DNA from 4 places in the Bacillus mesophilum genome. Region 4 is predicted to be linked to each of the others. Evidence: riboswitches for the same ligand, from Rfam matches in the RefSeq annotation. Region 4 holds a riboswitch; each other region holds the start of a gene.

What was found. Region 4 has a riboswitch for cyclic di-GMP ahead of sinI (DNA-binding anti-repressor SinI). Riboswitches for the same ligand answer to the same signal wherever they lie in the genome.
Region 1: linked by a shared signal. The riboswitch ahead of F7732_RS17815 (response regulator) and the one ahead of sinI (DNA-binding anti-repressor SinI) in region 4 are both predicted to bind cyclic di-GMP.
Region 2: linked by a shared signal. The riboswitch ahead of F7732_RS17880 (DUF5050 domain-containing protein) and the one ahead of sinI (DNA-binding anti-repressor SinI) in region 4 are both predicted to bind cyclic di-GMP.
Region 3: linked by a shared signal. The riboswitch ahead of F7732_RS10630 (hypothetical protein) and the one ahead of sinI (DNA-binding anti-repressor SinI) in region 4 are both predicted to bind cyclic di-GMP.

The regions. Positions count from the first base shown of each region.
Region 1 is NZ_WBOT01000006.1:216,117-219,246, reverse strand. Features, by position in the region: gene F7732_RS17825 (DUF3231 family protein) at 1-326, opposite strand, end outside; gene F7732_RS17820 (hypothetical protein) at 502-780, opposite strand; gene F7732_RS17815 (response regulator) at 1,138-1,500, opposite strand; cyclic di-GMP riboswitch class I at 1,534-1,620, opposite strand; gene F7732_RS17810 (SOS response-associated peptidase) at 1,736-2,410, opposite strand; gene F7732_RS17805 (GNAT family N-acetyltransferase) at 2,469-2,930, opposite strand; gene F7732_RS17800 (EamA family transporter) at 3,006-3,130, opposite strand, start outside.
Region 2 is NZ_WBOT01000006.1:229,221-232,350, forward strand. Features, by position in the region: gene F7732_RS17870 (B3/B4 domain-containing protein) at 1-430, shown strand, start outside; tRNA gene F7732_RS17875 (tRNA-Gly) at 687-760, opposite strand; cyclic di-GMP riboswitch class I at 1,180-1,262, shown strand; gene F7732_RS17880 (DUF5050 domain-containing protein) at 1,306-2,430, shown strand; gene F7732_RS17885 (ABC transporter permease) at 2,479-3,130, opposite strand, start outside.
Region 3 is NZ_WBOT01000003.1:171,593-174,722, reverse strand. Features, by position in the region: gene F7732_RS10635 (penicillin-binding transpeptidase domain-containing protein) at 1-1,483, opposite strand, end outside; gene F7732_RS10630 (hypothetical protein) at 1,713-1,943, opposite strand; cyclic di-GMP riboswitch class I at 2,033-2,146, opposite strand; partial or broken gene F7732_RS23445 (methyl-accepting chemotaxis protein) at 2,739-3,130, shown strand, end outside.
Region 4 is NZ_WBOT01000004.1:325,921-329,050, forward strand. Features, by position in the region: gene F7732_RS14745 (TasA family protein) at 1-497, shown strand, start outside; gene F7732_RS14750 (DUF5658 family protein) at 522-821, shown strand; gene F7732_RS14755 (PHD finger domain-containing protein) at 882-1,121, shown strand; cyclic di-GMP riboswitch class I at 1,228-1,371, shown strand; gene sinI (DNA-binding anti-repressor SinI) at 1,411-1,548, shown strand; gene F7732_RS14765 (helix-turn-helix domain-containing protein) at 1,678-2,001, opposite strand; gene mnmH (tRNA 2-selenouridine(34) synthase MnmH) at 2,173-3,130, opposite strand, start outside.

The sequences.
Region 1 (3,130 bases), on a different contig from region 4:
AATGTATCATCATAAAGCCTTGGAGCACCATAGTTAACGTCCTGTTCTGAAAATCCTTTCGGGATCGGGAAATGACTTTTCTTAAAAAAATATTCAATCCGCTCCATGAAATCTGTTGTCAAAGCAATTCCATTCTCCAGCAGAATTTTAATATGTTCATCGTCACAATGGTGACGAAAATAAGTGAGGATCTGCCGAGACATACTGTTTCCTGTATAGGTAGCCCAAAGCTTCCCCATTTCAACAGCTGTTAAAGGTTCATTTTCACTTAATGATTCTGAACTTAATTGAATAGGCTTTAAAATATCCATTGGATTTAAATCCATCGTAATCCCCTTTTGTACATTTTTTGTTAGGATTACCGATGGATTTTTATTTATGCCTGTTGCTTCCTTTATCATAAAAATTTAATATACTTTTCTGTATTTGCAAACCTTAGTGCTTTTATTCTTATATATAGCAAGCAGATGTCTCTTCGAAGATTCTATTTCCTTTTACCAGTTATACTCTCAGTTTCCAAGCTGGAATCAGCGAATTGAATTTAAAAAAGTAACTCATAATGACATGAATAACCGTATATAATGCCAATGTTGTCATATAGGTGATGAGCCAGATATGAAAAGGTTCTTTCAGAAATAAGTAGAGCAGGGTCATGCCAACTGGAAATGGAACGAGTATAATTAACCAAATCGGTGCTCCAAGCTTTTCGGTTATGGAACCTAATGATACGACGGAAGCTCCAATAATAATAGCCGCTAATATCGTGATACTATTTTTCAAAAGTATGCTTCCAATAAAATATGATGAAGCAGTAAGAAAAATGGCTAGAAGAAAGTTAAAGAAATAAGTCATATAATCACCTCGAAAATAGTAATATGTAAATTTTACCATAAAAATCAAAGTTGAATTGTATCGGTTTTGTAAATTGCGATAAAAAAAGAGTCCTCTCAGACTCTTCAGGTTCTTTTTCTTTTCAGTTAAGTAACTACGGTTTTCCGACAAAGTAAGTGATATGCTGAAAACGTATATAATCATTCAAATGGTTAAATGTCAGTTGAATATGATCAATAGCCACCCCGGTTAATCCGTTTTCTATTTTCCTATTAATTGTCAACGCTTTATTCCAGAGCTAAAAACTTATTTAATCACTTTATCTAATGCTGGCAGAAGTTCGTTAAAAAAGGGCTTGACGATAAAGTCTTTTGCTCCATTTTGAAGAGCTTCAATGATTATTTTCGATTGGCCCATCGCTGAGCAAATAATTACATTTGCGCGGGAATCAATCCGTCTAATTTCTTTTAAAGCAGTCATTCCATTAATCCCATCCATTGTTAAGTCAAGCAAGACAATATCAGGTGACATCCTTTTAAATAACTTAATGGCTTCTTTTCCATTTGCAGCTTCTCCAATGACAGTGTAGCGGTCACTTGAGATTGCTTTTTTAAGCAGCTGGCGCATAAACATTGAGTCGTCAGCAATTAATACTTTATAATGCATCATTTCTCTTTACTCCTTTTTTACAAGATCAGTCATCTTGGTAACCCGGCTGCCTTAGCAAATCTATGCCTTAGGTCCGTGGCTTTGCGTCTTTTACTTTCGTAAAATTTGCCGTTATAGGTATTTTAGCACGTGATTACTATTTCGACAATTTGCGACTTTTTTCTTATTATGAATATTTGAAAAGATTTGCATTCAGTTTAAATAAAAAAAGGCGTCTTTCGACAGCCTTGAAAAATCAGCAAAGAGCATGAGTAACTTCAATGGTATTATTCTTAGGAGAGTTTACTTTATCCGAAACTTCAAAAGCATCCATGTGGTTTTCATCAAAGGGGACAAGGAGTTTGTTTAGTTCACTGGTATTCCTGTTGTTTGGGTTTAGCCATGTTTTTTCATCCTCAGGATTAAGGATCACAGGCATGCGTTCATGAATCTCTCTCATAAACGGGTTGGAGGCTGTTGTAATAATTGTGCATGAATAAACGGGTGCTCCTTCAGCAGAAATCCAGCGTTCCCAGAGGCCGCACATGCCAAAGAGGGTATCTGATTTTAATTTTATTCTCATCGGTACTTTTGTTGTGCTCGTTTTTTTCCATTCATAAAAGGAATCAGCAATAATGAGGCAGCGGCGCTTTTCATAAGCAGCTCGAAAGCTTTGTTTCTCTGTCAGGGTTTCTCCGCGGGCGTTCGTCATTTTATTGCCGATTTTCGAATTTTTTGCCCAGGGAGGAATAAGACCCCATTTTAAATAGCCCAGCCGATTTTTCTCTCCGTCGTTAATGACAGCCAGCACTTCCTGAGATGGCGCAATATTATAGCTGCGTATGTATTGTTCTTCATCAATGGCCGCTTCGATATCAAAGCGATCGATTATTTCCTCATAATCAGTAAATAAGGTGAATCTTCCGCACATCTATTTCCACACTCCTGGTCTTTAAATAGAATAGCTACATTTGTTTACGGATGCTTTTTTATTTAGGATAATAAATCAAAGGTTCCGTAAGAACTTCATACCCACTTCTTTTGTAAAATTCGATGGCTTCATCACTTGGCCAAACAAGAACAAATTCATATTTGTTTTCCTTGGTCCAATCATGGATAACATGTAAAAGTTTGCTGCCAATCCCCTTTTGCCGATATTCTGGAAGTGTATATACATTCGTCATGTAGGCGAAAGGGTAAGTGATTCTCCCTGGACGGGGAACCTTGTGGATGCATTCAATATAAATATGAGAAAGAATTTTTCCCTGCTCCTCTGCAATCCAAATAAACCACTGCTGATTGAGGAGTGCTCTTTCTAAAAAGGAGCGGCATTCAGTCTCAAATTCCTGGAAGGATGTACTTTTTTTGCTTTCATCATGTTCAATAGTGAAGTCCCATCTCATTTGAATTAACTGTTGGATATCGTCTGCTTCAGCAAGTCTGATTTGCATTGTATTCTCCTTTCTCATTGAAAAAATAATTCTACGAACTTGGATGAATCTCCTTTAAAAAAACAGCCAAGGTTATCAACCCTGGCTGTTTAGTTCATATGGCTGTATGATTTTGGGCTGTATACTGCTTTTATTGCCGATCATAATTCCGGCTAAGATGATTAATACACCCGTCCATTGCAGGACACCGACATGTTCTG
Region 2 (3,130 bases), on a different contig from region 4:
GCATTCCGCTGAAGCACTTTACAGACGAGTCTTAAAACAAAACTATCTGCAATCTGTGCATAGTGCGATTGATTTGAATAATTTCTTTTCGCTAAAATATCAAGTGCCTATCGGAATTTACGATGCAGACAAGCTATCTGGTGGAGTCCAAATTCGACTTGGTGAGGAGAATGAATCCTATATCGGTTTAAATGGAAGGGAAAACTCTGTCCACCGATTACTTGTCGCAGCAGATGATTCTGGTCCATTTGGCAGTCCATTCGTGGATTCAGAACGAACGGCTGTCACAGAAGAAACCGTCAATGCGCTGCAAGTTATTTTTCTTCGCCCATCTATTATGGTAGAAGAAGCCGAAGAAATGACAGTGTCTTTGAAGGATATGTTCCTTCAAGTGCATGGAGGTACTGCTGAGGTCCGCATAATTGATTAATATGGTAGAGAGCGTTCCGTCTGCTGCTTAGCAGGCGGGCGCTTTTTGTGCTGAGCGTGGTTTTTGCGTTTGGCGGATATACGGCGGATAACTTTCGTCTAACAGCATATTCCCGCTGCTTCTGGGCTCATATCTCCTAAAAAACAGAACCCTTCTCCAGCCAAAATGGCCTCACTTTTAATGACAACACATTTTTAAACATGAAAAAACGCAACATTTCGTTCTTATAGAAACGGAACACTGCGTTGGCTATGTATGGAGCGGGTGAAGGGAATCGAACCCTCATCATCAGCTTGGAAGGCTGAGGTTTTACCACTAAACTACACCCGCATTATAATAAATCCTTATAATTTCATTTCGATCTTACGAAATGTCATGCCTCTTTCTCTGCTAGCTCAATCGAGAAGTTAATGCGTCGAGGCAACTCGCAGATGTTTCATGGATGTTTCGCTCGTGGCTGAGGTTTTACCACTAAACTACACCCGCAATATAATAAAATAATATGTTTTCAATCTCAAAATAGAACCTGCAAAATCTATCGAATTTTGTCGAATAATCCTGCTCACTACTTTTATTATTCTAGTATATTTATACTCTATCGTCAACAGGTTTTTCATTTTTCTTTAACAAATGTTTAATTAAATCTTAATAAACACACAACATTTAATAACATTTTTACATAAATACTTCTAATAGACTAGTATTTTTAACCTAACACTCCTTTAATTACTAATATTAATAGACTATAATACTCATAACGGCAAATCAATTGAAAGATTGAGACGCAAAGCCACAGGTCTAAGGCGCAAGCTATGACAGCTGGGTTACCGTAATTACTTTCTATTTAGAAACTAATCGTAAAGGAGAGATTGACCATGGTCAAAAAGACCTTGTATTCCGTATGTTTTGCATTTCTGATCCTCACAATTATCAGCTCCTCTGCTCTTGCAGCCGAAAAGAAGGATTCAGCTTATCAAGAAACCTACCAGAATCTGCTGAATTCCTTTAAAAACTATCAAACTGCTGCTACATTTCCTTCTCAATCTTTTTCATACAAAGAAGTTGGCGAAGTCATCAATGACATATTAGCAGATCATCCTGAAATCTTTTATTTCCAGCACAAAAATACACTGATTTATTCAAACGGTAAAATTAAAATCAGTTACAAATACCCTATATCCCAAATCAAAACGATGGTCAGCAAACAAGAAAAGCTGATTAACTCCATATTAAAAGAGACAATCCAACCGAAGGATTCAGATTTTGATAAAGTAAAAGCGATTCACGATTATATTGTTTTAAATACAGCTTATGACTGGACAAACTATCAAAATGGAACCGTTCCTGACAGCTCGTATACACCTTATGGTTTAATGGTTGATGGAATTGCCGTTTGTGAAGGCTACGCTAAAACGATGCAGCTGCTATTAGATCGTGCTGGTATTGAGAACGAATATATAGCAGGAACAGCTAACGGCGGTCCACATGCTTGGAATATGGTAAAAGTAGATCATCACTATTATTATGTTGACGCCACCTGGAATGATCCTGTCCCAAATCAGGATGATCAAGTAAGCTATAAATATTTTCTTGTAGACGCTAAGACATTGAGAAAAGATCATGTTTGGAATGAAAAGCAATATCCATCGGCAGCAAGCACTAAATATGCCTACTTTCAGGAGCTTCAATCTGTGCAAGAAATGGGAGACTATTTCTATTACTCTAACAGTAAAGATCAGGACAAGCTTTACCGCATGAAAAAGGACGGTACAGGCAAAACAAAGCTGATCAATGCACGAGCACCTTATTTTGTCATCACACACAACAAAATTTACTTCAGCAACTATTCAAATGGCGGATATTTGTATAAAGCAACACTAGCAGGCAAACACGCTAAACCTATTAATAAAGTACATTCAATCAATCTTTTCATCGACCAAAACAAGCTATACTATACGAATAAAAAAACAAATAAACAAACTTCCATTAAAATGAATTAAATAGAAAACGGGATGGCACACAATGGCCATCCCGTTTTTTTCTATAAATCACCTGCTCCTCCGCTCTACCAAATTGATCCCTAATCCCATTCCGACAATCCCGATTAAAAGCATAATTAGCAGTGACATCGTTATGTCAGCCAACCCAGCATCATAAAAAATGACATTCATGATGGCATCCATGGCATGGGCCATTGGGAATAGATCCGCGACAAACAGCAGTACTGGATTAGAAATCGTTCCTGGCATCATATAGGATCCACTAATTAGAGGAATTAGCGGAATGATGGACGGATAAATTGCATAAAACTGTTCTGGTGTTTTTACAAATCCAGTAATCAGCATAGCAATGCTGATCATGCTGAATACAAACAGAGCAGATGCGAGTATGATCAGCCAAAACTGATTTCCAAGATCATACTTCAGCACATATTTAAACAATAATAGTACGGCAACAATCTGAAACATGGAGATAAAGAAACTATACAAGATGTAACCTGTATACATTTTGGTCTTGCTGATCGGTGCAAGAATCATACGGTCCCAAACACCGGATACCTTATCATGTGTTACATTATTCACTCTAAAGCCAAGAATAAAGGTGGCAATTAAGAGAGTAAAAGCAAACATTAACTGAGTCCGCATGTTATAGTCTGTCATCTTTTCATTATTAAGCCCGACCTTTTCCATTTGAACAGGA
Region 3 (3,130 bases), on a different contig from region 4:
CGAATGCTTTTAAACCTTCCATGAAAGAATCCTTGCCTAACTGCAATGCTTCTTGAGCAAAATAAATGTTGTCAGAGTACATCATAGCCTGGTCGAAATTGACTGGTGAACCCGGATCCTTTACCCGTGTGACTCGATAACTTCCCCATGAGGTGTCCTTTTGCCAGCGCAGGCCTTTAATATTCTTTGTTTCGCCTGCTGTGGTGACTCCCTCTTCAAGGCCAACTGCTCCTGTGATTGGCTTCATAACTGAACCTGGCACATAGTTATGGCTGAAACGATTAAGGAGTGGTTGCTGCTCATTTTCTTCGAGCGTCTTCCACTCTTGTGCTGTTAAACCTAATGAAGCAGCATTTGGGTCAAAGCTTGGACTGCTTACTAACGCCATTGTCGCACCTGTAACTGGGTCAATGGCGGATGCAGTGCCGGCACTGCCCTTCAATTCCTCATATAGATCCTCTTGAACAGTTAAATCAATTGTCAGCTGAATCTTTTCTCCATTTTCAACCGGCTTCTCCGCCAGCACTATCTCTGATTCGTCTTCTTTCGTAATACTGATTTTAATCCCGTTTGTTCCTTTTAGCCGCTCTTCCAGTACTTGTTCAAGACCCCTTTTTCCGACTAGATCTGTACTGGAATAGCCTTTGCCTTCATTTTTTTCCAGTTCCTCAGCAGTAATGGGACCAACATACCCAATCAAATGTGCTGCTGATTCACCAGCTGGATAGACTCTGCCTTTCACATCCTGTTTTAAAACACCAGGCAGAGAAAATACTTCATTTAGAAGCCTTTCATTATCAGGGGAAACCCTTTTGATCGGTACAAAATGACCAGGTTGCACCCAATCAGCATTCAGGGCATTTTCAATACTCTCCTCGGAAATTCCTAAGCTCTGAGACAGTCCTTTAATGGTTGTTTCCTCAGTATTTCCCATTTCCTCTGGCACGATGCCGATTTCATATAGTGTGCCATTAAAAGCAAGCATATCGCCGGTGCGATCAATTATATCACCGCGCTGGGCCGGGATAGATGTATAGTTTATTTTGTCATTAGCACCGAGCTCCGGGAAAATAAGCGTTGTATCCCATTCTACAAACCAATTTACCTCATCCTCATGCTCTTCCTTTATAAGTGTTGCATCATGTGTAAATTCTATTTTTCCTGCAGCACTATTCATAGATGCATAAAAGGGAAGTGCTGCGCTTGCTTCCGCAAATTCCTGTTCTTCGTCTGCATTCGATGTAACCTCTACTTCAGAGATTTGCAGGTCTTTATACACTTTTTCATATCGATCTACAAAGTCATCCTCTGATATGGTTTCCTTTGCTTTTGCAGAGAGTAAACGATACATCTCGGTAAATTCTTGGTTATTCCAATGTTTAATATATTGCGAAAACTGATCTTGAGGCATAGGTTCTTTTGAACAGCCTGCTAAAACGATAAAAATAAGGAAAGAAGCAGCCAGTAACCATCTTTTTCTCATGAATCCCCCTCCTACTGTATTCTATTTTATCATTCTCATTAGACAAATTTCTACAAGTTGCTCATTCTGAAAATGAACGTATGATGAAAAGTTTTCACTAATGAAAAAAGCTGAACCTGCACAGGCAAATACTAGATGTCTGGGCAAGTTCAGCTATTATATATATGCGCTAATGGCATTCTTATTAATGAAAAATAGAGCAAAGTATAAGTTCAGTAAATTTACGTTTCTAGCAGGGAATCTTTTCTAGCTTTTGATCCGTGGCTTGAAGCAGTTTTTTTGAAGCCTGTGAAAGATTTTGCAGGCATTCTTTTCTTAAGTCTTCATGGCAAACGAAGTTAAACTTAAGGTCTAATTCCAGATTTTCGGCAATCTGAACAATTTTATTTTTCTCTTCCTTTAAAACATGACGCCGAATTTCCTGTTCAAAGTAAGCTACTGTTCCAAATAATACCTCCATCGTCCTCTCTCCTTGTCTATTTTTTTAACACCCGTTCATGCTGGCAGCCCGACCATCATAGTCCAATATAATTAGAGACACCTCTTCTTTTCGGCAGCAAGACTAATCGTCATTACTTCCATGCCAAAGGTAGAGAATGTCAATCAGACCTTAGATTCGCGGCTTTGCGTCCTTATTTTTCAATAAGTTTGCCTTTAAACATCTGTTACTTTTATCTTAAGTCTTTATTCTCATTATTTCAACAACTTTCAACCATCTTCAACAATTTCCCCGGAAATATTTAAAAATGAGTGATATGAAGCACAATTGATAGGAAATAGTGGCGATATAATAGAAAAGACGACCAAAAATCATAGGGATTGGGGTAATTACATGCTGCTGATAGGAAAGAAAAAAACAAAAATGCTAGAGTTAGATCGGAAAGAGTTAGAAGATTCCATTCGAAAGCAAGTTGAGGAAGAAATGGCATTTAAAGAAGTCGCACTGCAACTGACTATTTCCGAGTTTCTCCATGACTTACAGCACACCCTGCATCAGCACGAATTGGTAAATGGACAGCATCATACACTTGGCTCATTAGTTGGCAGCATTAAAACTCATTTTGATCATGTTAAGTCATTAAGTGAAGACTCCGTTCTAAATTCAAAAGACCTCTCACAAAAAGGAGAGGTTCTCATTCATTCTGCCGGGGAAATGGTATCGCGTTCAAACGATGGGAGAGCTTCTATCTTAAAATCCGAAGAACTGATGAAGCAGCTTGGCGCTCAATTAGAGGAAAATTCCCGTAAAATGGAGCAGCTCAATGAGCGATCGAAGGAAATTGAAATGATTGTAAAAGTAATTAAAGAGATTGCTGATCAAACCAATCTGCTTGCCTTGAATGCTTCGATAGAAGCTGCTCGTGCAGGAGAACAAGGGAAAGGGTTTGCTGTTGTTGCAGAGGAAGTTAGGAAACTGGCGGAAAATACAGCTGAGAGCACAGCAAATATTAGCAGTTTGACTAAAAACATTCAGCAGGATATTGGGGCAACTCTGCAATCAACCCTGCAAAGCTCCAATCTCATTCAAGAAGGAATGAAGATCAGCAGCGGTTCAACTACAGCGATTGATTCCATCAGCAGCATCATTACTGCAGTACAAAAAGAGGTTGGTGAAGTCATTCAGCAAATCGGCAAGCAGACACATCA
Region 4 (3,130 bases):
GAGGAACATTTGCTTACTTTAGCGATCAGGAAACTGCAGAGAGCTTTTTTGCTGCCGGTACATTAGATTTAGAGATTAACAAAGAAAATATTATCAAGATTGATAATCTCAAACCAGGTGATTATGCATTTCGTGCTTTTGAATTAAAGAATGCTGGTTCATTAAATATTAAAGATATTCTTCTGCAGTCTGAATACGAAGTATACGATAAAAAGGGCGATAACAATGGGGAAGATTTTGGTGAGCATATTATCGTTCAATATTTATATAATGTATCAGGCAAAGAACAAGTGATATTTACAGAGAGCTTAGCCAACTTAACGAATAATCCAGTTCAAGTTTTGGAAAATATGCCAGCAGGTGCAAGAAACGCAACGAAATTTACAGTTCAGTTTAAATTTATTGATAATGGGCAGGATCAGAATATATACCAAGGAGATGCCTTAGAGCTTAAATGGACATTTAAAGCAAACCAAGAAGCTGGATCATCTAGATGATTTTTTAGAAATTACGGTGATTAGATGAAAGTCATACTGTATTATCTTGCGCTTTTAAATTTACTCGACGGTGCTGTAACCTATCTCGGTCTTCAACACAACATGATCACAGAAGCCAACCCTTTAATGGATGCTATTTATGAGGCAGGACCTCATTGGTTTCTTATACTAAAGGTTGCCCTTTCGGTGATTTTGTATGGATTGAATTTCACTGGGGCTGTTCCGGATGGAAAAGGAATTAGAAAGCTGGCGATGTTTGCTGTGATTTTGTATACAGGTGTTTGTGTTCTGCACAGTCTTTGGATTATTCCATTTGTGCTTTAACATGAATGCCTTTGTAAGTGAATAGGATGATAGAAGAATTTCTTCGAGAAGAGGTGCTTTATGTATCAGAAAAATTGTGATCGCTGTCAGCGTCCATCCTTCAGCAGCAGTGAACAGGGGGATTGGCTCTGTCCGGTTTGCGGAAATGATCTGACCAGCCAGCCTTTTTTTAATGCTATGACACAGGAAAGAGTAAATGTTTCCTATAAAGTAAAAGAACAAAAAAAGAAAATTGAAAAGGACACTCCTTATCAGCCTGCTGTTTCAGAGGTAAGTAAATCTATTAATCTTATTATTTAAATTACTTTACCGATATTCTGAAAAATATAGAAAAAAATAAAATAATGTACAAAAAGTGACAAACATTAACAAAAGGATATAGTATGATAGATAGTGAGGAAATACTTTGAAGAAAAGGCAAACTTGCTGAAAGGCAAGGACGCAAAGTCACGGATCTAACGTATAATATTGGGCGTCATTACCGATGTAAGGAAGTTTTACTGTCATACACACCGCCTGGAGAAGATACTATGATGGCCGGATTGCCTAGGATACGATACGTATTTTGGGGGGAAAAAGAGTGATCGAGATGATGAGTAATAATCGTGAAGTCGTTGATGCTGAATGGATCCAGTTGATTACCGAAGCCAAGAATATGGGGCTGGAACAAGCGGAAATCAGAGCTTTTCTTCAATGTCATTTAGAAAAAGAAGTGGAGAAGGTTTAAAATGAGGAAGACAGTCGGAATGAATGAGGCGTGATACATATAGTATCACGCCTAAGTTTGTTGCTTTTTTTTGCTGCAGAGTCTGCTAGAAATGTATCTCAATCAATGATTGACCAAGTCTGAAGCTGGTTATTTATTTTGTGTTGTTCGCCATTTATTGAAATCGAGAAATTCACGAAACTGTTCCTTTGATACTCCTGATTCCATGGCTTCTTTTACAATTTTCATCCACTCAGAATCAAGCTCATCTTTATTAATTTGCTCATGTATTAAATGATCAACTGGAACATCTAGTACGCCAGCAACTTTTTCCAGAAACTGGATTGAAGGGTTCGTTTGGAGGTTTCTTTCCAGAGAACTCAAATAAGATTTTGCAACTCCTGCTTGTTCAGCAAGCTCAGATAAGGATAATTTTTTTTCCATTCGGAGCTGTTTCACTCGATCTCCAATCATTCAATCTCACACACCTTATCAACATTGGTAAGTTCATCATATCAGAAAATTCCTTACCAGTTCCATATTACGAACAATTTGTTCAATAATTTCTATATTATAGTATCATAAATTTCGCCAAAATTTCACAAAAATTTAATCTTTTTATTGCTTGTTTTTAGGTCTTTATTCCTAATTTAGCATTTTTTCTTTTTCTTCTTCTTTTTTATAAATGTCTGCAATTTCTTCAACTGCTTTATCGATATGATCTGAGTTTATATAGTAAAACGGACCATCATATTCATTAAGTTTAAATGTATAACGAGGATCGTAGTATGTTTCCAGAAGCAGCTGAATAAAACGTCGATAATCCTTTTGCAGCAGTGCATCCTCGATAAGCGCGATGGCTTCTTTGTCTCTTAGCCTTTTTTTGACTAAGATAAAGGATTCCTCTAATTTAACATTAAACCATTCTTCTTGTATATATGGTTTCACATATTCAGTGGACAAACGGTTCACTCGCTGCTCCATTGAACAATCCAATTGAATGTGAATGCCTTCTTTTTTTAGATGAATTAACTCCTCAGGCTGGACAGCTTTTCCGATTCTTTTGCTTTCAGCCTCCATAATGACAAATGGTGACTCCTGTATGGTATGCAATGTTTGAAAAAGCAATGCATCGAACATCTTTTGATTATGTGGATTTTCCTGGCCAAAACTGCCAAAGATTGAGCCTCGATGACGCGCGATAAGCTCTAAATCAATGACGGGCATGCCTTGCTCACTTAGTCGGCTAAGTACTTCTGTCTTGCCGCTGCCTGTTAAACCGTGTAAAACAATTGCTTTTTTCTTCAGCATACTCGGCAGTTTCTCTAAAATATATTGACGATAAGCACGATATCCGCCAATCAAACGAGGCATGGGGAGTCCGGCAAATTGCAGAAAAGTTGCGACTGATTTACTGCGAGTACCGCCGCGCCAACAGTAGATCACAGGTTCATTGCCTTTATCTTTAATGGATTTGATTTGTTTTAATAGCTGAGGAATTTTAGGAGAAACGATTTCCATTGCGCGCCAGCGTGCTGCATCACCGCTGGTCTGTTTATACAATGTGCCGATTTCTGCCCGTTCTTCATCCGTAAATAAAGGG